Linked DNA regions of Blastopirellula sediminis. The protein of the gene in region 2 binds, or shares a complex with, the protein of the main gene of each other region. Links are inferred from orthologs where the notes say so. Each region holds a gene or a part of one and is shown on either strand. Other genes may lie near its edges.

Evidence for each region.
Region 1: the proteins of dnaG (region 2) and dnaB are in contact, whole or in part, in a crystal structure (PDB 2R6A), measured with the Geobacillus stearothermophilus proteins. The link is inferred for Blastopirellula sediminis from one-to-one orthologs. Residues at the interface, in WP_049624496.1 of Geobacillus stearothermophilus: Lys456, Leu457, Leu458, Pro459, Ala460, Asn463, Ala464, Leu467, Leu535, Leu536, Ile537, Ala538, Gln544, Glu545, Asp548, Tyr549, His552; in WP_033016901.1 of Geobacillus stearothermophilus: Ser13, Glu15, Ala16, Gln18, Glu91, Leu92, Asp94, Ala95, Val96, Pro97, Thr98, Ala99, Ala100, Asn101, Tyr104, Tyr105, Ile108.

Annotation. Positions count from the first base shown.
Region 1 is NZ_JAJKFT010000010.1:95,521-110,532, forward strand. Bases 11,818-14,643 are described here. They hold dnaB (replicative DNA helicase), read right to left. Parts: upstream 14,035-14,643; coding sequence 12,601-14,034; downstream 11,818-12,600. Other genes in these bases: LOC68_RS11880 (arginyltransferase), read right to left, coding at 11,845-12,561; rplI (50S ribosomal protein L9), read right to left, coding at 14,293-14,643. Outside these bases: YfcE family phosphodiesterase, read right to left, coding at 57-539; lysophospholipid acyltransferase family protein, read left to right, coding at 579-1,361; hypothetical protein, read right to left, coding at 1,358-1,777; DUF1559 domain-containing protein, read right to left, coding at 1,826-2,896; ATP-grasp domain-containing protein, read right to left, coding at 3,038-4,150; pilus assembly protein TadG-related protein, read left to right, coding at 4,436-6,172; fae (formaldehyde-activating enzyme), read left to right, coding at 6,462-6,959; NADP-dependent methylenetetrahydromethanopterin/methylenetetrahydrofolate dehydrogenase, read left to right, coding at 7,050-7,916; hypothetical protein, read left to right, coding at 8,077-8,337; BamA/OMP85 family outer membrane protein, read right to left, coding at 8,356-10,008; BamA/OMP85 family outer membrane protein, read right to left, coding at 10,067-11,521; more of rplI, read right to left, coding at 14,644-14,823; ssb (single-stranded DNA-binding protein), read right to left, coding at 14,909-15,012. UniProt on the Escherichia coli protein: The main replicative DNA helicase, it participates in initiation and elongation during chromosome replication. Travels ahead of the DNA replisome, separating dsDNA into templates for DNA synthesis.
Region 2 is NZ_JAJKFT010000002.1:124,030-139,082, forward strand. The notes cover bases 6,672-9,538. They hold dnaG (DNA primase), read right to left. Parts: upstream 9,091-9,538; coding sequence 7,252-9,090; downstream 6,672-7,251. Other genes in these bases: LOC68_RS01215 (sigma-70 family RNA polymerase sigma factor), read right to left, coding at 6,672-7,160; aat (leucyl/phenylalanyl-tRNA--protein transferase), read left to right, coding at 9,378-9,538. In the rest of the region: hypothetical protein, read left to right, coding at 1-1,009; YggS family pyridoxal phosphate-dependent enzyme, read left to right, coding at 1,023-1,721; DUF167 domain-containing protein, read left to right, coding at 1,725-2,027; hypothetical protein, read right to left, coding at 2,092-2,754; DUF6807 domain-containing protein, read right to left, coding at 2,860-3,825; transcription elongation factor GreA, read right to left, coding at 3,966-4,448; zinc ribbon domain-containing protein, read right to left, coding at 4,620-5,336; more of sigma-70 family RNA polymerase sigma factor, read right to left, coding at 5,487-6,671; more of aat, read left to right, coding at 9,539-10,085; CinA family nicotinamide mononucleotide deamidase-related protein, read right to left, coding at 10,248-11,453; DUF4198 domain-containing protein, read right to left, coding at 11,738-12,202; DUF1559 domain-containing protein, read right to left, coding at 12,202-13,182; hypothetical protein, read right to left, coding at 13,363-14,586; TlpA family protein disulfide reductase, read right to left, coding at 14,647-15,053. UniProt on the Escherichia coli protein: RNA polymerase that catalyzes the synthesis of short RNA molecules used as primers for DNA polymerase during DNA replication.

The DNA.
Region 1 (15,012 bases), on a different replicon or contig from region 2:
AGACATGTTTCAAGCCGGCGAAGACGCCGCAAGAGCATGGCGCCAGTTGTTCGTGTCTAAACCGGGACGATGCTGATCTCTAGCGACGGCAAGTCGACGATCGCGATCGTATGACGGCTGGCGCGGTAAAGAGCGCCCGGATTCAAGACGCGGGTTTGGCCGACGAGGTAGTTGGTCGCCTGATGCGTGTGACCATGGCAGACCAGATCGTACGCGCCGGAGTTGATCGTCGCGGCGAGTCGCGCTTCGTCATGACCATGCAGGAATGCGATCTTCCGCTCTCCCAGGCTCAATTGCCCAAACATTCCATGAAAAGTTTGCCCGGCGGTTTTGATCGCGGCCTGGAGTCCTGCGTGGTCGAAATCGACGTTTCCGACCACGTAATGGGTCGGCCAGGGGGCGAAAAGATCGACGATCGCGTTGCTGCCGATGTCGCCGCAGTGGATCACCTGTTCGACCTCAAATGACTCCAACATTCGAATCGCGGCCCGAGTGAACTCGACCTGACCGTGAGTATCGCTCACAATTCCTATTTGCATCTTCGGTTCCCTGTCCCTGATTCAAATTGGAACGCCGCGTTGTCACGCGACATCATCTCAGCGATTTTTCTGACGGCGCTCTTGGCGATTCCGACCCTCTGGTGGCTGGCCAATTGGTCGCGGCGCGTTTACACGTTTCCGCGCTACATCCTGGCTTGCTTGAACATTGTTCTGGCTCGCGTTTGGTGGCGCACGTCGATTCCGCCAGATCTGCCGATTCCGATCGGCCAAGGCGCCGTTCTAATCGCTAACCATCGTAGCAGCGCCGATCCCTTCTTTATTCAAGTCGCCGCGCATCGCGTCGTCCACTGGATGGTTGCCAAAGAGTTCGTCGAACATCCAGCCCTGGCGTGGTTTTTGCGCCAATCAGGCGCTATCGGGACGAGTCGCGGCGGACGGGACACCAAGGCGATTCGGGCCGCGATTGACCTCCTGAACGCCGGCGAACTGGTCGGCGTGCTGCCGGAAGGTCGGATCAACATGACCGACCAATTGATGCTTCCCTTTCGCCCCGGCGCGGCGATGATCGCCCAACATGCCGGCGTCCCGATCGTGCCGATCTATATCGAAGGGGCGCCGTACGACCGGTCGCCGGCAAGTCCCTTTTTGATGCCGGCGCATGTGATCGTCAAAGTGGGGGAGCCGATCGACTCGTCGACCGGCACGCCGCAAGAGCTGATGGAGCAAGCGACGCGGGCGATCGCCCATCTCGCCGGGTGCGACGACTTCCAGCCGCAGTTGGCCGGACGAGACTGGAAACCGACCCCCGCCGATCTGGAAGCGGCGATGGCCGCCGCCAAAGAGCGGAAACGAAATCGCTAGTTCGACGAAAGCTCAAATTTCAAATCGCCTGCGCCGCTGTCGCCCACCTTCGCCGAGAGGGTCGAATCGGAGTTGTATTTCGCCGGGATGTAATTCATCTGCCGCTTCGGTGCGTCAGCGCCGTACATCGCCACGGCAGTCGGATCGGGCTTTTCTTCCCGAATCGCCGAGATCTCGATGCGGTACTCGCCGGGCATCGCTTCGCCGCTGAATTTGCCGTCGGCGATATCGACGCTGAAGAACTCTCCGTCGGTCCGTCGCAAGTAAATCGAGCCGTCGGGAAGTGGAGTCCCGTCGAGCGTCACGACTCCTTGAATCGGCACTTTGGCCTGTCCGGCCGGCGTACACCCAATTGCAGATACGACCAAAATCAAAGCGGCGATGGTCGCAGTCGCCGCATATTGTTTGCTGTGCATACGGAATGTTCCCCAGATGAATGCGTTCGTCGTCAATTCCTTCGGTCGTTACGATCCGGCAAGAACCTGACCGTCATCGCGGGTCACGATCTTCGCTAATTCCTGCAGCGTTATCGTTTCTGCGGTGAAGTGAACCGAACCGTCGACGTACAACATCATCAAGCCGCCGGGATGGGCGCTATTGAGCGGGATGTTATTGCCGAAGTTGTTGCAAACGCCGGTCGACATGCAAGTGCCGTCGCCGTTGTCCCAACCGGTCTTTTGATTCAGCTTGTAGCGAACCGTCGTTTGATTGAAGGTGCGAGCGTCGCTGCCGGGAAAGTAATTCGGCGGCTTGCGATCGTTGTTGTCGCCATGTCCGCCAATGAAAAAGCCATGCGGCTGACCACCGCGCCAAGTCTTCTTCGAGTTGTCTTTGGTGGTCATATAGTCCCCATGCTCGCCGACGATCGCGACGTTGCTCGTTCCGTCTTGAACCGACGCCATCGTTAGTTTGCCAAATGGAAACAGCATCCCGCCGCCGCTGACGATCCCGCCGGAACAGCAACCTTCGACGCCGGAAGCGCCGCTGTTAGTTCGCGATTCGGTATAGCCGGTGATCAGGCCGTTGATTGCACCAGAGATGCCGACGTAAGTTGGCGAAGTGACGTCGCCGGTCACTCCAGGAGTGAAAGCGCCGGGATTGTTGGCGACCGCTTCAAACGGGGCCGAAGGGCAAACGTAGGTTTCGATCTTGGCGCCCTTCATCGCGTCGACGTTGTTCACGTTTCCCCAGCCGGAGTTCCCCATGTTGAATTGGAATTTGTCGTGCAGATTGTTTTGCTCGACGCCTGGCAACAGAAAGACCAGCCAAGAGGGACCATATCCGCCGCCGGTATCGCGCTGGCCGAACGGGCGTTTGTCATCCGAACTGCCGGGCGGAAAGCGGAGGTAGGTGTCGTGGAAGTTGTGAAGGGCTAATCCCAGCTGACGCATGTTATTGGTACAGCTTGAACGCCGGGCCGCTTCGCGGGCCTGCTGCACCGCGGGGAGCAACAATGCGATCAGCACGCCGATGATGGCGATCACCACTAATAGCTCTACCAAGGTAAAGCCAAATCGATATCTGCGACCCTGCATAAAACACCCCTACAGAAGTAGATGAGAATGACAAAGGGAGTTAGACGCCCACAGAATATCACGCAAAGGACGAATGAATCCAGAAAAATCCTTTTCTGTGCTTATTTTTTCTTCCAAAATTTTATCAAAGCCTGATTCTGGTCAGCGGAGCAGTGCGACTCGATCGCGAAGTTGGCTTCTTCCGTGGCGTAGCTGCGAAGCGACGGCGCCTGGCGTCTCACCGGAACTGAGAAGAGTGAGGATCGGCCCGGACCGGACCATCGGGGAGCCAGGCATAGGAATGTCGGCGATCGCTAGGTTCGAGTCACGAATCGCTTGCTCCAGCGTTTCGCTCCAAACGAAGTCATTGGGAGCGTAAACAAACAACTTTCCGCGTACCTGGTCGGCGGAAGACGCGGGCGTTGCGTTTTCGCCTCGCCATTCTGGAAGCCAGGCCGATAGATGGAGCCGCATCAAGTCGACCGGCAGCAGTTCCATCGCCGCTGTAAACCGCGGATTGATCTCCAGCATCCAGAGCTGATCGGCGTGCAGGACAAAGTCGATGCCGAATAGTCCTTGCAGTTGCGTCGATGCGAGCAGGAATTCAGCCAGACGCTGGAGCGTTTCCTGCACGTTATCAGGCAATGGGATCGGCCCAATCGATCCGGCATATTGAAACGGTTGCGGCGCTCCCCATTTTCGCCCGATCAGTTGCCGCGTCGCCCCTAAAAACCGGGCCTGACCGTCGATTGCGACGAACGCCGCTCCGTACGATCGTCCCGGAATAAAACGCTGATAGACGACTTCTTCGTTATCCGCAGGCTCCGTAAAGCGGCGGATATTCAAGCCGCCGGCCGATCTGCGCGGCTTGATGAGCCAACGTCCCGCACGCGGCGGCGCGGTCACCGTCTCGGGAAAAAGGAAGCCTGCGGAGCGGAGCGTTTGCTGTAAGAGCAGGGGATCGCGAATCGGCGGCAGAGCAGGGGAGGGGACGCCCAACAGCGGGCGAATCTGGGCTGCGGCGGCAAGAACATCGGGATGATTCTCAAGCCCGCCGACGTAAATCCAATGCGTCGCATCGGAGTCGGCCAACCAAACGGGAATGTCGCTGGGAAAACGACTTAGCTGCGTTGCAGGGGCCATCCGCCGCAGATCGGCGTCGGCGAATTGATCGGCGGCGACGGCCGAGATCCCGCTCCGACGTAAACAGGCGACCGCGGCGCGACAACTGCAGCCGACGACGGCGATTCGCGGGGGGAGGGGAGGGGGACTCATGGGAGGTTCAGACCGATTTTTGCGATTTTTTTTCTGAGAGCCGACCCGCAAGAAAATCTCAAGCTATGGTTTCCATTGGGCAAGGACACACTATTTCCATTTCGACTGAACTTTTCACGATTCCCATTGATGCGGATGGCTTCGGCCAAACGCTGCCATATCGCGACGATTCCGCACGAGGCGGTTCGTAGCAAAATCTCTCCCCACCAATTTGTCCATGATAACCGCGTCAGCGCCCAAAGGTCGGCAGCTGCGCTCATTTGCCCAACTACCAGGAGAGTCGAAATGTCGTCGCGTCGCCGTGATCGAGAAAAACCAATCGCAGTACGTCCCGCGCTAAGACGCGGTGTGATCGTCGTGCTGTCCGCCGTGTTGATGATCGTGATGATGGGGTTCATCGCGCTTAGCGTCGACGTCGGCTACATGTTCACCATGCAATCGCAATTGCAGCGTTCGGTCGACGCCGCCGCACTGGCCGGCGCCGGAACGTTGATTGAAGGGGAAGACGTCGCCACGGCGAAAGTGCACGAGTACCTGACTCACAATCCGGTCGGTCTGCAGTGGAAAGAGTTTACGGACGGGGACACCGCCGCCAACGTCGATCTATTCCTCTCTAAATATGGCGACGGCTTGGAACTGTCGCTGGGTCAATGGAATTCGTCGACGCAACGAGTGGAATCAGTCGAAGAGGGCCCAACCACCGTCAGCGTCCGGATGACCTACCAAAACATGCCCTTCTTCTTCGGGCATCTGCTGGGACGCGATTCGTTTGATATTACCGCCGAATCGATCGCCACCTATCAAAACCGCGACATCATGCTGGTGCTCGACCTTTCGGGCTCGATGAACGACGACAGCGAGTTCAAATCGATCGGCCGCTTGGGCTTGGAACACATCTACACCAACTCGCAGCAGATGTACGCCGATCTCGGCTACCCGGTTTACGGGAACCTGACGTTTGATCCGGCATACGCAAAGGCCACTGGTACCGCACCGATTTCGGACGGTCAAGCCCGAACCTCGGTCACCTACCGCGGCCCATCGGCGGTGGTTACGTCGGACAAAGCGATCAGCAAAGTCACCGTGCGAACCAGCGGTGGATCGACCTACAACTACTATCCCAGCGGCGCCACTTCCTATACGGCCAGCCCGAACCAGGAAATCCGCTACGTCTGGATCACCAGCGGCAAAAACGCCGACAACTCGGACCAGGTCCACTCGTTTGACTTTGACGGCAATCGCCTCGCGACGATTCGCAAAGCCCTGGCCCTGGATAACGTCGCCTATCCCTATCCGCAAGGAAGCTGGAACGACTACCTCAACTACTGCCTCGGTACGGGTCAAAATAACGACGCCGGCTACCGCTATAAATTCGGCTACATGAGCTGGATCAATTACTTGCTGGAAAAACGGTACTCCTCCGATGCGACGCCTGACCTGTGGAAGGCCAGCGCTCACCCGATCACTGCGGTGAAAAACTCGGTCGACCTGTTCATTCACTTTATGCAAGAAGGGGATGGACGCGACCGGGTCGGTCTGGCGGTTTACAACGCTCCGAATGGAAACGGTCTGCTCGAATCGACGTTGACCGAAAACCTCGGGTTCATCATGTCTCAAACTCGTCAACGACAAGCAGGCCACTACCACAACTACACCAACATCGGCGGCGGCATGACCACTGGCCGTGAGGAATTGCAGGCCCGTGGCCGCGAAGGCTCGGTCAAGATGATGGTCCTGCTGACGGACGGTCAGGCGAACTGGGTCAACGGCGGCGTGAACAGCACCGCTGCGAAACAGTACGTCATCGACGAAGCGTATCTCTGTAAAGATCAAGGCTTTAAGATCATCACGATCAGCCTTGGCGCCGGAGCCGACACCGCCCTGATGGACGAAGTCGCCCGGATCACTGATGGCGTCCATTTCAACGTTCCCGGCGGCCAATCCGTTGCGGAGTATTCCGAAGACCTCACCGAAATCTTCCGCCAGGTTGCTGGCGCCCGTCCCCTGAAACTGGTGAAGTAGCGTTCACCGCCCCGCCTTTCTCGTGTCCTGCCTTGCTCCGACCGCCGCGCGGCTTTGTGCCTCGCGGCGGTCTTTTCTTTGCGCATCAAGGGGGGAGAGTCTTCCATGGTTGCAATCGCGTGGGGGTTTGATAAGTTTTGCTCTACGGCAATGGCCCCGACCCGATGCTTTTCGCGCTCTGATTTCGCGAAGATGCGCTGCCAGGGACGCCGCCCCCCAACGCCTTTCCTCGAAGCGGCGCCCACTTCGGGACGCTCCATCCAATCTTCACTTTCGGGAGAAACTACGCATGTCGATGTTCATTGGCGAAGCGCTCGCCGGCGATGGCAACGAAATCGCCCACATTGATCTCTTGATCGGTTCCAAGACCGGTCCCGTCGGCGCCGCGTTCGCCAGCGCACTGGCGACCCAAACCGCCGGTCACTCGAACCTGCTCGCCGTGCTCGAACCGAACCTGCTGGTCAAACCGGCGACGGTCACGATCACCAAGGTCACCATCAAGGGCGCCAAGCAAGCGACCCAGATGTTCGGTCCGGCTCAAGCCGCCGTCGCCAAAGCGGTCGCCGATGCGGTCGAAGCCGGCGTCATCCCGAAGGATCAGTGCGAAGACCTGGTCATCGTCTGCGGCGTCTTCATCCACTGGGAAGCGGCCGACGACAAGAAGATCTTCGACTACAACTACGAAGCGACCAAACAGGCGATCGTCAACGCGATGACCGCCAAGCCGACCATCGACGAAGTTCTGGCCGGCAAAGAAAAAGCGGCTCACCCGTTCCGCGGCTTCTAAGCTGCCGACGGCGCTTTCGCTCTTTCGATAACTTCCGAAAACCGTCCCCACCAGGGCGGTTTTCTTTTTTTCGCCCCAAGAGTTCCTCGCATGCCAACCGCTAAAATCCTGTTGCAGCTCGATCCCGACCCGCAAATCAGCACGTTTGACAGCGTCGTCGCCGTCGACTCCGGCGTCGATCAACTCTTTCGCCACGGCGCCGTCAGCGCTTCGCAGGTACGCGATCTCGTCTATGGACTGATCTTCACGCGTTCCCCAGCGGAGCTGAAGAACTCGGCGATCTTCATCGGCGGCAGCGACGTGACGAAGGCCGAAAGCCTGCTCAAAGCGGCGGTCGGCAGCTTCTTCGGTCCCATGCGAGTTTCGATTCTGTTTGATCCGAACGGCGCCAACACGACGGCGGCCGCTGCAGTTATCGCTGCTGGACGCCATCTGGAGTTGGCCGGCGCCGAAACGCTCGTTCTCGCCGGAACCGGACCTGTCGGGCAACGTGCGGCTCGTCTGCTGGCGAGACAAGGAGCGCGTGTCCGCATCGCTTCACGAAAACTCGACAAGGCGACTGCCGTTTGCGATGCGCTGCAAGAGGACGTTGGCGAGGGAACGTTCGTGCCGTATGCGGTAAGTGATGACGCTAGTCTGACGACCGCGCTGGATGGGGCGGCGGTTGTGATCGCAGCCGGCGCGGCGAACGTTCAACTGGCCAGCCAACAGACGCTCAGCCAGGCGAGCGATCTGAAGGTCATGATCGACCTGAACGCCGCTCCGCCTGTCGGCATCGAAGGGGTCGATCCGATGGACAAAGCGAAGGAGCGCGATGGGAGAATCTGCTACGGCGCGATCGGCGTCGGTGGAACCAAAATGAAGATCCACAAACAAGCGCTTGTCCGGATCTTTGAGCGGAACGACCTGGTTCTGAATGCGGAGGAGGCCTACGAGATCGGACTCGGCCTCGAGTAACCCTCGCCGGCATAACCGGCAAGACCGTTACCACCCTAACAGACCGTCGAAAAACGGGGCGACGGGAGGATCAGCGGTCAGCCGAGTGGGACGCAAATGCCGATGCTAGAGAGGAGTCGCACTCGGGGCGACGATTCTCATTGCTGTAAGGCCACGTTCCATGATTCGTACACTGCTGGCATCCCTGACGCTTTGCCTCGCTATGGCGGCGATTGGCCAGGCCGCTCCCCCTTCGTACCTGATTCTGACGCCGCAGAAGTCGAACGCGGCCCCGTACTATGGGCACTACTACCATGGGTACGGCTACTCGGTCAGCACGCCTGCCTACAGTTACGGATATTTCGGCGCGTGCTCAGCGCGCGACACGTGGACCGGGCATACCGGTTACCATCGAGAATACTTCGAGTGGCGCACCTACTAGCCGTCTCTCAACTGACGACTAGCGAGCGTAACCAATGAAGAAGCTGAAGACCTGCGTGCGGTCGCTGTCAGCCTTGTTAACCGGGAACGCAAAGTCGAGCGCGATTGGAGCCTGACCCAACGCCGGAACCGAAATGCGAAGACCGAAACCAGGCGCCACGTCGAATTCATCCCAGACCAGCTTCGTCGATTCTTGGACGGTACCGACGTCGGTGAAAATCACCCCTTTCAACATGTCGTCCGCCGTAATCGGGAAGAGGTATTCGACCGATCCCAGCACGCGGAACGGACCGCCGGTGTAAACGCCCCCTTCGACCGGACCGACGCCGCGGAAGTCGAAACCGCGCAGCGTCGAGTAACCGCCCGCAAAGTAGTTCTCGAAGATCGGCGTATTCGAGCCGGAGAAACCTGCACGAGCCGACAAGCCGAGCGTATGTCGCCCCGAACCGTCCGCACGTTCGCGCAGCAGGAAGTAGCGACGCATGTCGACTTCAGCACGCGGGAAGTTGTAATCGCCGAACGCTTGCTCGAAACTCATTTCGATCAAGTGACCTTCGGTTGGCGCGAACGGCTGATCGCGCGTGTCGTGCGTAATCGTCAACTGGCCGCTGAACAGGTCATGGCTGCCGAGCGCCGCGTTCAACGATGGCGAGGTGTTCAAACGGGGATCCGAGATGTCGACGTTTTCCATTCGGAGGTTGGCGCCGATCGATAAGTCCGGCGTCAAGCGGTAGCCAAGGCCGACTCGACCGCCGACGCGGTTTTCATTCCAGTCGCGATAAATGCGGTCGAAGTAGTAAGCGCTCAAGTTCATGCTGATGTTGGTGCGGAACAGATACGGCTCGGTGAAGGTCGCCATGTAGCGCTGCACCTGCGTACCGGGAAGAGCTTCCAAGCGGAACCCCTGCCCTGCCCCGCGGAACGCCCGTCCGTTCCAGACGTCATCCCAACTGGTCGGAACCGCCGCATAGTCGAAGTTGCGTTCGTCGACGACGATCGAGCCGGTCACGCCCGCGTCCGAGTTCACGCCGACGCCGAACTGGAACCGACCGGTTTGAGCTTCTTGCGCGTTGACCAAAATGTCGGCCGTTCGCCCCGGCAAAAACGGTTGGCGACTCGGATCGTAGACCGGATCGGGACCGACGATCGCATCCGGGCCAAGGGGCGGATTGTAGATCGGGGCGCCGCCGAAAGGACGGCCTAGCGGAGCGACCGAAGCCGGCGGCGGCAACGTTTGCTGTTGAACGTAACCGTTGGAGACCGCTTGATCGTAGGCGTTGGGATTGTAAGGAGCGCCGCCGACGACGGTCGACTGCGGATAGGCGGTAGCGGCCGGCGCGGTGGTTTGACCGGCGACCGGAGCTTGCGGCAGCGGCGGAGCGGTGTACTGCACCTGCTTGATCGGCTCGCCCGAAGCGGGCATTCCATTGCGGTATTGATTGTCATTGCCCGGCGACGATTGGCGATTGGCGCCATCGTCGGTCGCCAAAGCGGCGTCCTGAGCGCGAACGATCGGCGGCTTGCCCGCAGCGACGATCGATTGATCCGTAGTCGGCCCAGTCGAAAACGTTGACGGTATCGCCGCGACCTGCGCACCTGGAGTGGTGCAGCCGACCGCCGCAAAGACGGCGGTAAGCATCGTCAGGCTTGTGAGTTTCCAGCTATATCTCACGAAGGAATCCTTCTCGACCGGGGGGAGGTCGCCTATATCAATGTCGCAGGCTTCAAGGTTACCAAGGCGCAGCGGCAGGAGCCGAGTACCGAGACGGACGGAAGTCGGGTGGAGCGACCTGAGTTCCCATCTGAACAGCCGGAACTTGCGGCTGCTGATACTGACTCGGCTGTTGGTTGTACGTCGGCTGCTGGTACTGAACCGGTTGGCCATAGTACGCAGGCGGCGTCGCAGCTTCAGGACTTTGTCCTCGATAAGTCGGATCGGAAGCGTCACCCCGTTTGTCGGCGATGTCGCTGACTTCCGGCGGTTTCACCTGAATCGTCGGTTTGATTCCGCGATGCGGTTCGTTGACGAACAGCTGCGACGAGACCAGTCGTCGTTCGCTGTCGCGAATCTTGCGAATGTCGATGATGTCGCCCGGAACCAGGTCCAGGCGGTTCAGCACGACGTCGCGTTGCGTATGCGGATATTCGCCGTCGATCTTCACGTCGATGCGACCGACGCGATACTGCTCCCCTTCCCGAATGTCGTAGACCAGGTCAATCTGGCCCGGCTCTTCCAGGAAGCGAGGTTCGGCCTGTACGTCAGCGTGAATGTAACCTTGGGCTCCGTACAAGTCGGTCAGGGCCGCGAGGTCGGAGTTCATCTTCTTCTGATCGAAGAACTGCCCCTCGGTCAGCTTCACTTGCGTGGCGAGTTGCTCTTCGTTGAATTTGGTTTGTCCCACGAAGGCGACGTTGCGGACTTCATAGCGCATCCCTTCGTCGACGACGAAGGTGATGTTCACCCACAACCCCGACTCGGTGTACTCCATGATCCGATTGACCTGGGCTTGGAAGTAACCGAGACCGCGATAGTAAGACGTCAACGCTTCGACGTCCGCTTCGACCTGATCCATGTCGACTTTGCCGCGCACGTACCAGAGGAAACCGGGCTTCGATTTGACCTGGGTCTTCAGACGACCATCGGACGAAATCGAGTTGCCGACGAAGCTGGTCGAAAGGACTCGCGCCAGCGGTCCTTCATGAACCATGAACGCGACGCCGTTGGCGTCGGCGTCCAACCCTTCGACGATCGTCACCGAAGCCATCCCATGACCGCGCGTGCGGTAATATTCTTCCACGCGTCGTCGCGCGTCTTCGACAACAAAGCGATTGAGCGCGCCGCCAACTTCCAGTCCCGATTTTTTCAGCAGCGCTTTGTCGGTCGCCGACTCGTTGCCGATGAATTTCACGTATTGGATCGAGGGACGTTCGAACACTTGGAAAGTGACGACGACCCCTTGCGCCGACTGTTGCGTCAGAATCTTGACGTCTTTGAAAAGCCCGGACTCGGCCAACTTGCGTACGTCGGACTGAATCATTTCCGGATCGAACTCGCGATCGGCTCGCGAACGAATCATCGAGCGAATCTTCGCTTCTTGCGTGTGGTTGTTGCCGGTGATCCGCAAATCGACGATCTGCGGTCGCGTTGGAATCGCGCCCGGTTCGGCCGGGACCGGCGTCAACATCGCCGGATCGATGTTCGCAGGATCAAAACCTTGGGCGAGACTGGTTTCGCTACTCGCAACGAGGAGCGAAAGACCGCACCCGAAACCGAGTGCGAACGCAGCTATTTGGCGGCAATTTAGCACAATATCGTCCTTGAATTCTGGCCCGTCGCGCGATCCGTGCGCGGCGATAGGCGACTAGCCTATGTAAGCGGTTGGGTAGAGATACTGAATGAGCGACGCTACGGCAAGACGGATTCGGCCTTGTTTGCGCAACTGTCAGCAACGCGATACGTTACGCGAGGTCTGGCAAATCGGTTCAGATCGATTTACGCCGCCAGGTGCTAGCTGCTGGCGAACTCGGTCCAGACCCCAGCAATCCGCCGCTGGTGGGGCAAAAACGACGCTTTGTAGCTCATGTGGGGCGACTCGGCGATGTAGAAGCCGAGGTACAGATAGCGTCGGTCGGTCTCGCGACAGAATTCCCACTGTTTGAGAACCGAGTAAGTTCCCAGCGACAAATCGCTCTCGTTCGGGTCATAGCAGCAATAGACAGCTGATAGCGAGTCATCCCCTAAATCGGCGGTCGCCGCCGCCACGAGTCGCTCTTCCAGGTAGTAGCCGAACTCAACCGTCTCGCAACACGACTCGACCAGGAACTCGCCGTACTGATGAGCGTTAATCGCCGCCTGACCGTCGTCAGAAAGACCGCGTCCTTCTTTGTGCAGGTTGTAGATCCGCGCATGCTCCTCATCCGCGATCGGAGCGCCGACGACCGTCCTCAGTACGGCGTCCCCTTTTGCTAGCACGCGACGATGCCGCCGACGCGGCTCAAACTTCTTCACGTCCAACCGAATTGGTTCGCATGCCCGACAGGCGCGGCAGCAGACATGATAGAGATAGATGCCGGCACGACGCGCACCTTGCGAGAGGGCGAGATCGACATCAGCGCCAGACATCGCGGACAAGGGATAATAGAGGGGAAGCCGTGCGCGGCGTCCCGCCAAATAGGGACACTTTTCTTCGTGGTCCCAAACCTTGAATCCGAGGATCTGATCCATGCCGGCGCTCTTCGTTCGCCTTTGCCGATGCAGTCCGCTTTAAAACTCGCCCCCGCCGTTAAAGGCTGAGAAGTCGTCCGGCTCGCGCTCGAACGCGTTTTCAAAGCGGGTAAAGTCGCGGAGCCAAGTCAGCTGAACTTCGCCGACCGGACCGTTACGCTGTTTGGCGATAATGATCTCGGCCTTACCGGCGAACTGATCGCGCTCCTCTCCATGATGATAGTACTCTTCACGGTGTACGAACATCACAACGTCGGCGTCTTGTTCGATAGCGCCCGATTCGCGGAGGTGGCTGAGCTTCGGTCGGTTGTCCTTCGAAGCTTCCGCCTGGCGGTTCAGCTGGGCCAGACACAAGATCGGCACGTCCATTTCACGCGCCATCCCCTTCAAACGGCGGGCGATCTTCGCCACTTGTTCCTGACGGGGGTCATTGGAGTTATCGGGCTCGATCAGCTGCAAGTAGTCGATCACGATCATCCCCAGACGACCATGACGACGCTTGATGCGTCGGGCGCCGGCCGCGATCTGCGAAACCGTACGCGAGGGGGAGTCGTCGACGAATAGGGGCGATTCGGCGACCAGGGCCGACTTCTCGACCAGGCGGCGACGGTCGTCGGCCGAGATCGTTCCGTTACGCAGGCGGTGACCGTTCACCTTGGCGACCGAGCAGAGCAAACGATCGCAAAGTTCGATCGCCCCCATTTCGAGGCTGATGAACAGCACCGGCGTCTTGTCGTGGACGGCGACGTTTTCGGCGATGTTCATCGCGAACGCCGTTTTACCCATCGACGGACGAGCCGCGAGAATCAAAAGCTCTGAACCATGGAAGCCGCCGGTCATGCCGTCCAAATCGGTGTAGCCGGTCGCAACGCCGTCTTCCAGATGTTCGCCGCGAAGACGCGCGTCGATACGTTCCATCGACGCGGTGACGATGTCGCTCATGCTCGACATCGAGTTCGAACTACGGGTGTCCGTAATCGCGAAAATCTTTTCTTCCGCCCGGCTCACCAGGCGGTCCGACTTGTCGTTTTCCTCGTAGGCGTCGCGGAGGATGTCGGTCGCGGCGCCGATCAGATTGCGATTGATCGCTTTGGCGGCGACGATCTGGGCATAGTGCTCGGCGTGGGCGGCGTTCGGAACGCTGTTCAGCACGCGGGCCAGATAGGCGGCGCCTCCGATGAACTCGAAGTCGCCGTCCGCTTTCAGCTGCTCGGCCAACAGCGTCAGGTCGACCTTGCGACCGCTGTCGTGCAGACGAACCATATGTTCGTACAGCTTCTTGTTCGCCTCGTCGTAGAAGTCGTCAGGCCGGACGATCATCACCACTTCGTCGGCGCAGTCAGGGAGCAGGAAGATGCTGCCGAGCACCCCCATTTCCGCTTCCAGATTGCACGGCGGCTGCCGATCGAAGATCTCGCTCGTCGGCTGCTGTTCGCGGTCCGCCTTATCGACGCGTTTGAATTTCGTCTTCATGAGCACCTTCCCTGATTAGCGGTCGATCCGGCGCGGCCATTCGCCGCGGGATCAATCATACTTGGGCGATGTTGGGCGGCAATCGAGCGGCGACCTCAAGCCGCAAAGTCGCGCCGTAAGTCGAACCGCCGCAACGCGCCGCGGCGAAAATCGCGGCGTGAATAACCTGTCGAAAAAAAGAGCCGTCCTGTTGGGGACGGCTCTTGAGAATCGCTTTTGCGGATCGACGGATCGCGGACAATCGCCCCTGCGATGCAATTATTCGTCGCCGGTGACGGTCGGAACAACCCACACTTTGAGTTCCGATTCGATTTCGGCGTGCAGGTGAATCTTGACCGTGTAGAGACCGAGTTCCTTCAGCGGACCTTCCAGGCGAACCTGATCGGCGGTGATCGTGAAGTTCTGTTCCTTCAAAGCCGAGACGATGTCGGCCGGACCAACGCTGCCGTAGAGGTGGCCTTCGTCGTTGGCGTTGGCTTCGATCGTGACGCTCTGGCGGTTGAGCAGGTCGGCGATCGCGCGGAGACCGGCCAATCGCGACTTTTCGATTTCGAGCAGCTTAGCGCGGTGCTTTTCGACCATCCGCTTGTGGTGCGGGGTGGCGATCGTGGCCAGACCTTGCGGGATCAGGTAGTTGTTGGCGTAGCCCGGACGGACTTCAACGACGTCCCCTTGCTTGCCCAGGTGATCAACCGATTGGATCAGCAGCAATTCGATACCGCCGTGCTTCCCTTTGGGGAGACGCTTCCAAACACGTTCACTATGCTTTTCGGCACGAATGCTCGCCATGATCGAAATTCCTCTTGCGTTTCACTCTGCCCAGCGAACTGCGTTCGGGGCGTCTGTTCGGATAATGTAAGGTTGTTTGTTTGGATTAGAACGGGATGTCGTCCGACGAACCGCCGAACGAATCGTAGTCGTCGCCGCCGCCGTAGCCGCCGCCAAAATCGTCGCCGCCACCTTTGTTACCGCCGCCAC
Region 2 (15,053 bases):
CCAGGTCCTCTCAAGCGGCATCGGCAGCCGTTACGCCAAACATCTGTTCCAAACGGCGCTGCTGTTGGCGGACGACGCCGAAGATCTGCAAATCGCCGAGTTTGCGCTTCCCGGTAAGACGACCAAGGAAAACGTCTCGGAGTGGTCGCTCGACGAGTCGTCGTACGAATCGGAATGGGCTCAATTGGCGATCCTGCGGACTGATTGGTCGCAGCGTTCTCCCCGCCTGGCGATTGATTACTCCGGCGACGACGTGAAGATTGAGCTCGAGTCGGAAGGGGAGATTCTGGCCGCCGGACTTTGGAAGCCGCGGATCTCGCTCGACGGTCAGGAGCTCGCTTGCAAAGACGAGTGGCAGCAAGTTGGTTGGCTCGCCGATGAAGATGGCGATTACCTCGAACTGGAAGTCGACCTGACCGGCGGTCATCGCCTGCAACGGGCGTTTTTCCTGGCTCGCGAAGATCAATTCCTGATCATCGCCGACGCGGTGATGCTGAAAGACCAGTCTGGCGATATCGCCTACGAACTTCCGCTCCCGCTCGCCGGCGCAGTCGAAACGACCGTCGCGGACGAAACGTGCGAGATGGAGCTGAAAAAAGGAAAGGGTTGGAGCCGCGTCCTGCCGCTCGCGCTACCAGAATGGCGAATCGACACCAGCCGCGGCCGCTTTGAGCGAGAAGAAGGACAACCGATCCTGCAAATTCGCTCGCAAGCGAAGAACCTCTACGCGCCGCTCTTGTTCGATCTGAAGCGTGGCCGGCGGATGAAGCATTACACCTGGCGGCAGTTGACCGTCGCCGAGAACCTGGAGATTCAATCGCGGGAAACGGCGGTTGGATATCGGTTCCAGCTGAACGACCAGAACTGGATGCTTTATCGCTCGTTTACCGAAAAGGCGAACCGAACGGTCATGGGGGTCAATCTGACGTCGGAATGCGTCATCGCTCGTTACGACGGCGAGGACGGGATCAACCGCATGTTGGAAATTGAGCACGCCGATACGGAGTAGTGCGAGACCCGTCATGCAAACGGCTCAGCAAAAGCGCTTGGCGGAAAATCTGGCGGAGGTTCGGGGACGCATCGCCGACGCCGCCGATCGCGCCGGTCGATCGGAGAGCGACGTTCGCCTGATCGCCGTCACCAAGTACGTCGACGTCGAAACGGTCGAAGCGCTGCTCGATCTGGACTGCCACGATCTAGGAGAGAGCCGGCCGCAGCAACTTTGGCAGCGGGCCGAGCAGTTCGCCGATCGCGTGGTGCGCTGGCACATGATCGGCCATCTGCAAACCAACAAGGCGAAACGGACCGCCGCGGTCACATCGCTGCTCCATTCGGGCGACAGTTTGCGTCTGTTGGAAGCGCTCGACGCCGCAGCGCCCGAGCGCCCGCTGCAGACCTTGCTCGAAATCAACATCTCTGGCGACGCCGCCAAACATGGGATCGCTCCAGACGAAGCGGCGCAGGTGCTGGAAGCGGCGGCGAAACTGCCGCATCTCTCGATCCGTGGGCTGATGGGCATGGCGGCGCTCGAGGGAGGCGTCGACGTCGCCCGACGGAATTTCGCGGCGCTCCGCGAACTACGCGACAAGTTGGCGATCGACGCCCCAGAGAACGTGCGTCTCGACGAACTTTCGATGGGAATGAGCGGCGATTTTGAAGCGGCGATCGAAGAAGGCGCCACGATGGTTCGCGTCGGATCGTCTCTCTTCGAAGGAATCTAAACGGTGATCGACTTGCAGCCGCATGCCAGCGGCGTCATCTTGCCGGTTCGTGCGCTCCCTGGCGCCAAAAAGAATGAACTGCGGGGAGAGCAGGAGGGGGCGCTGAAGGTTTCGGTCACCGCCGCTCCGGAAGATGGAAAAGCGAACAAGGCGATCGTCGAACTGCTCGCCAAAAAGCTGAAGCTACGCAAGTCGCAGCTCGAAATTATCTCTGGGCAAACGAGCCGGCAAAAGAAGGTGCTGGTCGCCGACGTTGAGCTAACCGACCTGCAAGAGAAGATCGCCGCCGTGCTGGAAAGCGGTTAACGAGAAAAGGGGAGCCGAAATTCGGCTCCCCTTCGTCATTCTGTCGATTTGACGTTGGCGGCGACTACTGGGCCAACGCGTCGTCGATCGATTTCTTCAGTTCGGCGACGATGTCGACCTGGAATTCTTCATCCGGGATGCCATGTTCGTCGCAGATCTTCTTGGTTTCGGCAACGAACTCTTTCAGCTCATCGTCGGAGACGTTCGATTTGATTTCCCAGTTTCCTTCCGGGCCCCGTTCGGCGATCTTTTCCATGGCCGGATCGAGGTTGTCCATGGTGATCGTCTTGTCAAACAAACCATGGGCGGCGCGGTCGAGCTGCTTCTTGGCGTCCGCCTTTTCTTCTTCCGACAGCCCCGAGTTCTTCAGGTAGGTCGATTCGACGACGATCACCGGAATCGCCGAGATGACCGGCGATTCGCCGATGTTCTCGAAGATCTTGCCGAGCTGTTCGTCGCTGATTTCGCCCGACTTGTAGCCCGACGCGATCCGGTCGATCTGCTCCTTCATGCCGATCTTCTGGTCTTCCGGCAGTTCCGACTCGTCGATGGCCTGCGTGACGACGCTGGCGAACAGCCCAACCCCGAGCGACTTGATGTTCGACATGATGTAGTAGCCAACGCCGCAGGCGATGACGACCATCAGAATGATGGCCACCAAGCAGCCGAGCAATACTTTCGGTACGGCGCTACCGCCGCTTTTTTGAGGTGCGTTTCCTGTCGCCATGTTGCTTCTCCCTGAAGTCTTTGTTTTGTGGGGGGGCGGATTGGACTATCGATCAGTTCGTCAGAAGGGACGAAATCTTTCCGACAATTCTCAAATCATAGCACTTTATTGGGGAGCGGTTGAAGCGGACCGAGGTGCGATTTTTCCGAATTTGTCATATTGGGCCGCGATCTCCGTTTGGGAGAGGACGTCTTTATGGATGTAGATGCCGTATCGCGCGGTCACGCTTTCGCCTTTCTTCAGGGTCTGCGGCCGCTCGTGCGAAAAGCACGCGCCCATCCATCCATCATCACGCACATGAAACGGTGCGGTCGGGTCGGCGTTGTCGGCGGCGCTCATCAACGTGATGCCGGCCAACTCATCGCGCGCTGCTGCGCCACTATAGTCGACCCAGTTTGCGCGTTTTCGGAACGCTTCTTTTTCGTCGCGTTCGCCGGCTGAGTTGAGGATGCGTCCGCCGCCATCTTTCACGCCGATCGTCTTCGCCATTCGTACGCCGACCAGACCGAACGGCGTGTCGCCGAGCGTCACTTCGGGCTGCTGAGCGGTCAGCACGCTTTTCAAATCAAGGAGCCACTCGTTCTCTTCAAGCGGATAGAAGGTCATCGTGCGGGTTTCAGTCAGCAGCGTAGCGCCGTTGGATGAGTCGATCCAGTTGGCGACGATTTCGATCGTCGCGTGATCGTCTCCATCTTCATATCTGTTGATTTTCATGCATTGGATCCGTCCTTTACCGGCGTCTCCCCAAAAGTCGACGCCGCTCACGTCATGATGCGAGATCCAGATCGAGTTGTGGTGGCTGTGGCCGTTAGGATCGTGCGGATGTCCCATCCGGGTCAACCGATTGCCTGCCGGGCTGATCACCGGATAGAGAAACGGACGATGCAGATCGCGGCCGAAGTGGAAGCGGGTGATCTCACGACCCGCAACCTGGACCGACGCTTGATCGTACGGAAGGGGAATGATCTGCACGCGCGGGATCGGTTTCGGACGTAGCGGCGGCTCTTCAGCGCGGAGCGAAGTGATCAAACAGGTCGACGACACGAGTAGAGCGAGCAGAAGGCGCGACATGGCAGGAACTCGGCGGGCTTGAGGAAGGGAGAAGAGGCGCTTCCAGAATACCCGTGCCCGCGGCGAATCGCAAATTTACGAAAAAACGCCGCTTGGAGATCCAAGCGGCGCTCGTGGTTCGAACTCTAGCGCGAAAGGCGTTAGTCGAAGTTGTATTCGATCTTCAGGATCTTCAATTCGTACGCGCCCTTGGGAGCTTGAATCTCGACGACATCGCCCACTTTGTGACCAAGCAGGCTTTGGGCCATCGGGCTGTCGATGAGGATCTTGTTGTTCATGAAGTCCTCTTCGCCGTTGCCGACCAAGGTGTAGGTCTCTTCTTCATCGAGATCGAGATCTTCGACCGTGATCGTGGCGAAAAAGCCGACGGTCGTTTGATCAATCGACGCAGGATCGATGATGTAGGCGCGGGAGAGTTTCGACTTGATCGCGTTGATCTTCGCTTGGATCATTCCTTGCGATTCGCGAGCGCCGTGATACTCGGCGTTTTCTTTGAGGTCGCCTTCTTCACGCGCGGCGGCGACTTTTTCGGTGATGCGAGGCATCTCGACCGTTTCGAGATGTTCGAGATCCGCCTTGAGCTTTTCAAAGCCTTTTCTCGACATCGGATTGCGATCTGCCATGCTCGACATTGGAACTCTCCCGCAGCTGAAAAAAAAATGCGACCCTCCAGGAAGGATGGTCGCCGATCGATTCAAGTTTTCCCCATTATCGGTAGTCCAGCGTGAAGTGTAAAGAGAGCTTCACGATATCGCTGGGAAGCCCAGTTTAGGGCATTCGCTACCGAAAGGGCCCTATTCTCCAGGCTTAAGGTAGAGCATGGCTCCACAAGAGGAGCAGTAGACGATCCGCCCCATGAGCAAGTCTTGATACGCCTGGGGTCGCATCGAGACGTAACACTGACCGCATTCTTCGCCGTCGACCATCGCCAGGGCGTCTTCGCCACGGGCCTTGGTCAAACGTTGGTAGTCGGCGCGAACGTCAGCCGGCAGCTTCTTCTCGACTTCGGCGAGTTCGGCTTGAGCGACTGCGACTTCACCTTCCAGCACTTCCCGTTCGGCGTCGGCGGCGTCCTGAACTTTCTTCAGTTCCGCTTCGGCGGCAGCGATGTTCAGCTTTTCGCTTTCGGCTTGCGTGTTGAGCTGGTCGATCTTCTCGAGCGCTTCCAAGATCTCATCCGCCAAGACGCTGTTGGCCATCTCGGCCGCCGCAATCTGATCTTTGAGAATCTGGTACTCTTCGTTCGTCTTGGCCGCGTTCAACTTCCCTTGCGTGTTGACGATCTTCGCTTCGCTTTCTTTCAGCTGCAGCTGTTTGCGATCGGCCGTCATTTTGGTCTTTTGAGTCGCGTCTTTGGTCGCCGCCAAATTGGCTTCGATCGCCGCCAGCTTTTGGCGGGACATCGAGACTCTCGCCGGTCCCCGCGCGAGTCGCGTACGGAGTTCCGAGAGTTGCTGGTGAATGCGATGGAGTCGCGCCAGCGTTTCGCCAAACTCTTTACCTGCCGTCATCGACGGAAACCTCTCTCGGGAAATGAAATCACTTCACTAATGTTAACATTCCCCCCGAAGTCCGAATACCAGAGCGCATGAAAAAGGCCGCCCGGCGAACCAGGCGGCAATTCGTAGTTTTCGGTTTCCAGCGGGGGGAGACTCCGCGAATTAGTCGGCGGCGGCGCCGGCCAAAAAGCCTTCCAGCTGCTGGCTGCGAACCGGGTGTTGCAGCTTGCGAACCGCTTTGGCCTCGATTTGGCGAACGCGTTCGCGGGTCACTTTGAAAATGCGGCCCACTTCTTCGAGGGTGTAGGTATAGCCGTCCCCCAGACCGTAGCGAAGTTTGATGATTTCTCGTTCGCGATAGGTCAAGGTTTTCAAAAGTCCTTGAATTCGGTCACGGAGAATCTGGTTGGTGGCGCTGCGGATCGGCGTTTCTTCGTGGCTATCTTCGATGAACTCGCCGAAGCTACTGTCTTCGCTCTCGCCGATCGGACGATCAAGGCTGACCGGTTGGCGGCCGATGTCCATCACGCGGCGAACTTCTTCGATGTCGATCTCGGCGCGACGCGCGATTTCGTCCATGGTCGGTTCGCGACGGAGCTCTTGCAGCAGACGCTTCTGGACGTTTCGCAGTTTCGACAGGACGTCGATCATGTGGACCGGGATGCGAATGGTGCGAGCCTGATCGGCGATTGCGCGGGTGATCGCCTGGCGAATCCACCACGTCGCGTAGGTCGAGAACTTGAAACCGCGGCGATATTCGTACTTGTCGACCGCACGCATCAGGCCGGTGTTTCCTTCCTGAATCAGGTCGAGGAAGCTCAGACCGCGATTGCGATATTTCTTGGCGATCGAGACGACCAGACGCAAGTTGCCGCTCGACAGTTCGCGCTTCACCTTTTCGTATTCGTCAAACTGGCGACGATAACGTTCGCAGCGTTGACGCAGACCGCGCGGGCTTTCCAGCGTCAGGATCATCAGGTCGCGCAGTTCTTGTCGCAGGTTGGCGCGTTCGTCCTTGCAGGCCGATTGATCTTCGATCACGTCGAGACGACGACGGATTTGCTCCATCCGCGACGCGAAGTCTTCCAGCTGCTTCATGACCGGCAGCACGCGACGCGTACGCAGGCTCATCTCTTCGACCAGCTGCAAGCACTTTTGACGACGACGCATGAAGCGACGCTTGGCGGCGTTACGATCTTCGCGCGAGGTCGACTTGCGGAGCAGGATCTTGAAGTCGCGCTGGTTTTGTTCCAGCAGGTGATTGAGCGTCTTCAGGTTGTGCGGCATGCGGGCCTGGATCTGCTCTTTGGTCAGCTGTTCGGTCAGCGAGACCTTGATGGTCCGGTCGAACGGCAGTTCGCCGCGATGAACCTTGGTCAGAATCTCGACGGTCGTTCGCATCGCGAAGTCGCAAGCCAGGACCGAGCGGCGGAATTGCTTGCGGGTCACTTCGATCTTCTTGGCCAACGCGATTTCCTGCTCGCGGGAGAGCAACGGAATCGAGGCCATCTGCGAGAGATACATCCGGATCGGATCGTCGTTCGACTTCGAGATTTCCTCGGGAACGAAGCAATCGGTTCCTTCTTCGTCTTCCAGCGCTTCGCGAAATTCTTGGGCCGACGGAGCACGCGAGGTGGGAGCGTCGTCAAACTCTTCTTCCGGAGCGGTCGTGACCAGCTCGATCCCCTTGTGTTCCAGTTCGGTCAGAAGCTTGTCGAGCTTCTCCGGAGTGGACGCCTCGTCGGGGAGGTAGTTGTTGACTTCGTCGTAGGTGAGATAACCCTGGGTCTTGCCGCGCTCGATGAGCGCAATCAAATCCTGATCACAGAATTCCACGTGAAAAGCCTCCTTGCCTTTCAAGTTCATCAGGTTGTAAGCCGTCGAAAGAGCGTGCGGGCGCCGATTCAACAGCAGTGCGTCGACAGTTCTACCCGTCCGTGGGAGAAACGATTCCCTGTCGACTTCGTTGACGTTCGATCATTTGTTGCAGGAGATCCATTTCGTCCTGCCCATGCATCGTTTTGTCATCGAGAGCGGCAACGTTGTTGCGATGCTCTCGTTCTTCAAAGCGGCGTTGGTAATCCGCGATGAATGATTTCAGCAGCGTTTCGGGATCGGTGATATTCTTCGCCGCCGCTTGCTCGTCGAGTTCCACCAACAAGCCTTTGAGCGACTCTGATTCGATTCCGGAAAGCAATTGATTGAATTCCACCGGCGAGCCGTCCTGGCACGCAGTGATAAATGTCTGGTAAAGCCGGCGAGCCGGTTCGCTGCTCATCTCGTCGACGCCCACTTCATCGGCCGCCAACAAGGTGAGATCAGGCTGACAGGCCAACACTTCGAGCAAGTTCCGGTCGTACGGATCCAATTCCGCGGCCCGAACTTTCACATCTTCGTCGGACGGCGCGGCCGAGCGATCCGGCGCGGCGTTGGTCGCACGACGAAGCGACGAAAGTCGCTTACGCAGCTCTTGCTCATCGACTTCAAATTTGCGAGCCAAACGGCTCAAAAACTGATGTTCTCGCAAGCGAACTTCCGAGCCGGCGCCATCCTGCAGTCGTGGGGCTCGCGCCATCGTCGACAGCAGGCTTTCCAGCGCTTCGTTCGCCTTGTGCAGATCGCGGCGAACGTCGACTCCGGCGGTCGTGATCCGCAATTTGTGCTCCAGCGCGTCGACCGCCGTGTCCAAGGCGGCGTGAAACGCGTCAACGCCGCGCTGCTGGACGAAGTCGCACGGATCCAACTGATCGGGAAGCGTAACGATTCGCAGGTCCGCTTGTTCTGATACGAAAAGTTCGAGGATATCGTTCGTGCGGCGCTGTCCCGCTTCGTCCCCGTCGAGCAGCAGATAGATGCGATCGGCGTAGCGACGGAGGAGATGAATGTGACGTTGGCCGAGGGCCGTACCAAGGACCGCGATGACGTTGCGAACGCCCGCTTGCTGCAAGGCGATCACGTCGGTGTAGCCTTCGACGACGATGGCCGAACGAGATTCGACGATCGCGTCTCGCGCCAGATCGAGGGCGTAAAGGTTATCGCTCTTCGAGAAGAGCTTCGTTTCGGGGGAATTGACGTACTTGGCCGCTTTCGGATCGTTGTTGCCCGGCAGAATGCGTCCGCCAAAGCCGATCGTTCGTCCCTGCACGTCATGAATCGGGAAGATCACGCGTCCCTTGAAGCGATCGTACGGCTTGCCGGAGGTGCTGCTGCGGCCGATCAGGCCCGTTTTTTCGAGCACGGCGGCGGAGAACTCGGTCGAGCGCGCCTGGTCGACCAGCCATTGCCATTGATCGGGGGCGTAACCCAAATGGAAGCGATTCACCGAATCTTGCGAAATGCCGCGATCGTGGAAATAACGTCGCGCGGCGTCCGCATCGGGAGAATGTGCGAGATATTTTTGGAACAGTCGTTCCGCCCACGCGGTCGCGGCGAACAACGTTCGCTTGTCGTTGGGAGATCCCGGCTGAACCGGCGCCGCTTTGCTGAGCGAAATGTTGGCGCGATCGGCCAGCAGTTCGAGCGCTTCGCGGAAATCGATCCCTTCGCGACGCATGACGAAGCTAAAGACGTCTCCGCCGATGCCGCAGACCCAACAGCGCCAAGATTGGCGTTCTGGGTTGACCTGCAAACTTGGGCGAGAGTCATTGTGCCACGGGCAGAGGGCGACGTAGATGCGACCCTGGCGCGTCAGCGGCAGGTAACCGCCCAGCACATCCGCAATATCGGATGCCTGGCGTACTTGCTCGCGTGAGTCGTCCAGTGTCACGGTGAATTCCCTTTCGGTGGTCCGAGGAAAAAAGTCCTCAGAGTTCGGCTGCGATTGTGGTTCGTCTTCGAGTCAGCTCCTTGCTGGCTCAAAAGCGACGTAAGTCGGTCGCCGTCTTCGCCTTCCATGGCGAGTGGGAGCAATTTATGCTTTTTGGCGATTCCGAGTCAAGTTCATCAAAGCGGCTGCCGACAGGTTTTTTGCCGGAGATTGCCGATTGCTCTTAAGTCTATTGTCCAGCACAATTTGGAAAGAACAAGACCTACGCGGAAACCACGGAACGGATGATGGCGCCAAAGTTTTTTCCCCCCGCCGATTCGGCTGATGAGCAAGGACTCGTCATGATCGGCGGCGATTTATCGGCCGAGCGGCTGCTAGACGCGTACGCTCACGGGATTTTCCCCTGGCCGATGTGGGACGATTGGCTGCCGATGACCTGGTTTTCGCTCGATCCGCGGGCAATTATCGAGCTGAACGGACTGCATGTCTCGCATCGCTTGGCCCGAACCATGCGGAGCGGACAGTTTACCGCGACCTGCGATCGCGCCTTCCCGGAAGTGATGCGGGGCTGCTCGCGCCGCCGCAAAAGTGGAGATGGGACCTGGATTACCCCCCACATGTTCAAAGCTTTCTGCAATCTGTACGAAGAGGGGCACGCACATAGCGTCGAAGTGTGGCAAGGGGAAGAATTGGCCGGTGGGATCTATGGCGTCGGCATCGGCGGAGCGTTCGCCGGCGAATCGATGTTCCACAAAGTCACCGACGCGTCAAAGGTCGCGCTGGCGACGCTGGTCGCCCATCTCAATCTACGCGGCTATCAACTGTTCGACATTCAGCAGTGGACCCCGCATACCGGACGGATGGGAGCGAAAGAGATTCCCCGTCGCGTCTATCTGAAGCGACTCGCCGAAGCGATCCGCCAACCGGTGACGTTTGGGGAAGAGTTGGAATGCGCGGTGACCGACGTTCCGCAGATCCTGGCGAATCTGGAATAATCAAACACTAGCCCGCAGCGCAAGCGAGGGAATGCGGCGTCCATGTAATGAGGAATGTCGAAGCTCGAGTGACGAAGTTTCTTCCATTCGACACTCTGGTTTCGACATTCGTCAGTTAGCCGAACGCATTCCCTCGCTTGCGCTGCGGGCTAGTGTTGCGGCTTATGACATCATCCGTCGGCGAAGCAGATCGAGAACTTGTTTCGCTGCTCGCGGGCGATGGATCTCGGGATGTCCCAGCGTTTGCGACGATTCGCTGACCACACCCTTCGCGTCAGCGACGGCGAAGCTATAGGCGCCGCTCTCGTCGATTGGGCCGATTGCTAAACCGTAGTCGGTACCGAACTCTTCCCGTACTTTGCTGGCCGCCTGTTCGACAACGGCCGTCTCACCAACGGACGCTTCACCGGCGTAGACGCTAAGCGCTTGCAAACTCGGCGTGATTCGTCCTCCGGCGAAAGAGGCATTAGCGGCCGGCGATTCGGTGAGCGACAAAGCGATCAACCCGGCGGTCGCCGATTCGCAGCAAGCGACCGTCTGACCGGCGGCTGTTAACATGCGGCCGACGGCGTCTTGCAGTTCGTCGCCGGTTTCTCCGAAGACGAGCGGCCCCAGAATCGTACGGATCTCATCAAGCGTCGGCTGCGCCTGGGCCAGGCACTCGACGTCATCTTTGCCATTGGTAGTGACGCGCAGCGTAATAGTCGCTTGGTGAACGGTGATGCCGACCTGCGGCTCGCGGCCGCGGCGGATCATATCGGGCAGCATCTCTTCCAGTCGACTTTCGCCGACGCCGAAGCACTTCAGCTCATAGTGACGAATCAAATTGGCCGGCGCCGCCGACGTTCCGCCGATCGCCCCTTTCACCGTCTGCGTCCACATCTCTTTCAGTTCGATCGGCACCCCGGGAAGGGCGAAGAGGCGAACGGTGCGGCCGTTGCGTTCTAAGGTGAGGTCAATACCGGGAGCGGTGCCGTTCGGGTTCGGCACGACCTGGCAGCCAGCCGGGAACATCGCCTGAACGCGGTTTCGCTCTGGCATGGTGACGCCGCGTGATGCAAATCGCCGCTCGATATGGGCCAGGCTTTCGGGGTCCAACTCCAGCGGGCGATCAAAGGCGAGCGAGAAGGCTTCGCGGGTCAGGTCGTCGGCCGTCGGACCCAAACCGCCGCTGACGACGACAATGTCGGCCCGGTCGGCGGCGATCTTCAGGCAGTCGACCAGCGAATCGAGTTCGTCGGCGGCGGTGGTATGAAAACCGACGGCGATGCCGAGATTGCCTAGCTCCTGGCTAAGCCACTGCGAGTTAGTATCGAGACGTTGACCGCTGGTAAGTTCGTCGCCGATCGCCACGATTTCTGCGCGCATGCTGGGGAAGGTCCAAAAGGGCTGGTGGTGTGTGGGGTAGAACAAGTTTCGGTCAGCGGCCCAGTTCTGACAAGTCGCCGTCAAGCGGATCGCGCTAGCTTTCGTGCGCGAAGCGGCGGAGAGAGAAGGGGCGCAATCGCGCCAATAGAGGATTCGTCCAAGGTTGGGCGGCTGCCCCGAACCGCCCAACCTAAGAGCGAAACCGCGACTCGCTTTCGTGAAATCCGCATCCAGCGGATCCCGGCGTCGCCTGAATCTTTCAGGCCCCAGGCGAAAACAAATCGCTATTTTTTCTTATCGCTGGTCAAAGCGAAGTGAGCCTCGTCGGTCCCATAGTCGGGGACGTCGAAGGTCAGCTCTTTACCTCTCCAGTAGCGTGCGGGGAGGTATTCCTTGACGAGAACCAACTCGGGGTTGGCCTCGTCTCGGACTTCTCCGCAAATCGAAACCGAATGAGTACCGATGACGGCGCCTTGCTTGCCATGCGGAGTCGCCAATTGATAGTTGCCGTTTTCGTCGGTAATGCAGTACGAAATCGGCCCGACGATCGCGCTCTTGCCGTCCCCTTGCGGAGAGAAGATGACTCGCGCGGTCGCCAGCGGCTGGCCGTCGAGCGTCACTTGTCCCGAGACCGGCACGCACGCGAACGGATCTCGGCCGCAGCCGGCCAGGCTCGCCGCCAATAACACCAGGCTGCAAACGCCCGCCTTGGAGTAGGACGACGTGGTGGGGTATTTCAACGCTGGCATTACCATTCTCCTACCACTTCGCCATCGGCTCGTCGCGCCAAAGCGGCGACCGTTTCCCAACTGGTGTTCTCGCTGAGGAAATGAACCGAACCGTCGACCAGGGTTACGTTGACGCCGCCGACATGTTGACTGCTCGCGACATCTTGCACTAGCGATTTGCCGGTCGGCAAATTGATCGGACGTGTCGTCGCGGTCGTCGCCGAACTCGCAAAGGAGCAGTGGTTGTGTTGGAACGATCCGCCGGTGGCGATCTTCGGTGCGCCGATCCAGATCGCGCCGCCAGACGGACTGCTGCTGGTCAGCGACGACTTGCGAACGCCGTCTCGCTCCGACAGGTAGATCGTGTTCGACGTACCGTCGGTAAAGTCGCGGAAGCGGAAGCTGGTGTGCAGCGCCGAAGCGCCGTTGCCATAGGAACCGCCAGTGGGACGAGCCAGACCGGTGCCGTGGTTGGCGACGTAGTTCGACTTCGCCATTCGCTGGTCGTCCGGAAGACCGCCGCGCGGCAAATAGAATCCGTCGTAGTAATAAGGATTCAGCGACGGGCTCGGATCAGACGGGCACTCGTAAGCCGAGATCGAAACTTGCGCGTTAGGCGCCGACCAAACTGGAATCGATTCCAGCGCGTCGTGCAGTCCGTTCTGTTCCATGAAAGGAAGAATGAACGTTCCCCAGCCGTAACCGTTGGCCCATTTGCTGAAGGGAAACCACGACGAAGTTGCGCCAGTGGTGGCGGACGAATCGGGATGCAACAAGCCCGGCGGGAAGACTTGATGGGTATCGTGATAGTTGTGCAGGGCCAGACCCATCTGCTTCATGTTGTTGGTGCAGCTCATACGACGAGCCGCTTCGCGGGCCTGTTGGACGGCCGGCAAAAGGAGCGCAATAAGTACGCCGATAATCGCAATCACGACTAATAGTTCGACCAGCGTAAAGCCGAAGCGTTTGCGCCGGGGAGTCGCTAGGACCTGAATCGCCATAGAAGATTCTCCAGTAACGGTAAGGATAAAAGTTCTCGGCGGGGCTTGAGCCAAAGGTAAAAAAGGGGATGGCATGTTTGGGGGCTCAAGTGCACGTAAAACGTTTTGGAATTGCTGAAATGATCCTAAATTTTGGTGACATTGGAACCGCAAACTGCGAATTATGCGGACTGCCGAACGTTAACTGCGCGGTTCCACGAACTCGCTCATAATCGTGCTTCCGTACAAGGGATACTCAACCCGTAAACGCCAACATTGGTAGTCGCTAAGATCGAATCCGGAGTGGTCGGCGACGTGGCGGACCATCTCCGGGTAGTCGGGGAATTCTTTAATCGCCGGCGGCGGACCTTGGCCGAGACATTCGAAGTCCATTCGGCAGGGCAACGTCCGCTCGATGCCTGGCGGCGCAGCGCGATCGCTGGCTGAACTGCCGACCATGGCCGACGCCTGGGCGATCCAGTCGTCGGCGAAGCCCGGCTCAATGAATTCATCCGCAATGTAAACCTTCACCGGCAGGTCGATATGGAGCCGCGTTGCGAATTGACCTTCGCGACCTGCCGGATGCGGAATGTTGTAGTAGCGCGTTCCAAAGTAGTGCGACGATTCGCCGGTAGCGCCGATCGCGCCGTTCAGCAGGTTGCCGTAGATCCAACCAGATTCGCCGTGGATCATTTCGCACTGTGCGTCGCGCGAAGTGCAGAAGTCAGAGAGACGGTACCCGTCGATCTCTTCATTGCCGTAAACGTTCGTTCGCTCGATGTTCGAGTGGTAACTGACCCCATCTTCCAATTGTCGAAAGACGCGCGATTGATAGATGTTGATCCGCTCCGTTTCTCGCAGCAAACGCAGATTGGAGACGCCGCCGATGCAGATCGCTTCGACCTTATCGGGATCGCTGGCCAGGCGTCGCACAAACGAACTGCGCAATAGCAGTCCCGCTTGTACGCCCAGCATGTGGCTCATTCCGCGAAAGACGTTGCGGCGGTGCTGCAACTCTTTGGCGTGCCATTGCTCTCCTTTGCCGGCGGCGGAGACCATGGTGTTAAAACAGACGCGATCGCCGGCATGCCGCGCGACGAGCGATTCAAACTGCTCATGCGCGGCCAACAGCGGCGTAGTAAGGTCGGAGCTAACGCCTAGCGACTGGGCGCCTTGCACAAAGCGTTCGATCGAAACTCGGGAGGGAACGTTGGCGGCGTTTTCCAGCGGATCGGTCGACTCGGCTACTTTCACCAACTGCCAGGCGAGCGTCCGATCAAGACCGAGCATCCGTTCCAAGTCGCCGGACTTCTTGATTCCGCCCAATGCTCGCATCACCCCCGCCAACGGTTGCTGCAACCGCTCCAGAATCTGGGCCGATTCGGAGAGGAAGTCGGGCGACTTTTTGGGGCTGGCGGCTTTCACGACGTTGACTTTGGAAGCTAGACGTTCATCGGATGAAGGATTGGCGATACTCGGTTCGTACTACGGCGTCGGCGATTTCTCTTGGTCGTATTGCTTGCGGATTGACAGCAGTTCAGGAACGAACTTCTTGTCTTCGGGACGCAGGAAATAGGGGTCCGCCATCTTTCCAGCGGGATCAATCAGCGCAAATCGAGGGAAGCCTTTCAGTTGATAGTCAGCGAAGAATTGCCGCGACTTCGCATCGTTGACCCGTAACAAGACGCCTCCCAATCCACGCTCTTTGACGAATTCGCGCCATGTCTCGTGCGCGTCGTCGTAGTCGCAGTTCATCGAAACGATGACGATTCCCGAGTCGGCCAGTTCTTCTTCCGCTTTGTGGAGGTACGGAAACTGCTTGATGCAGGGTCCGCACGCCATGTTCCAAAAGTCGAGCAGGACGAATTTGCCGCGCAGATCCGTGAGCGAAA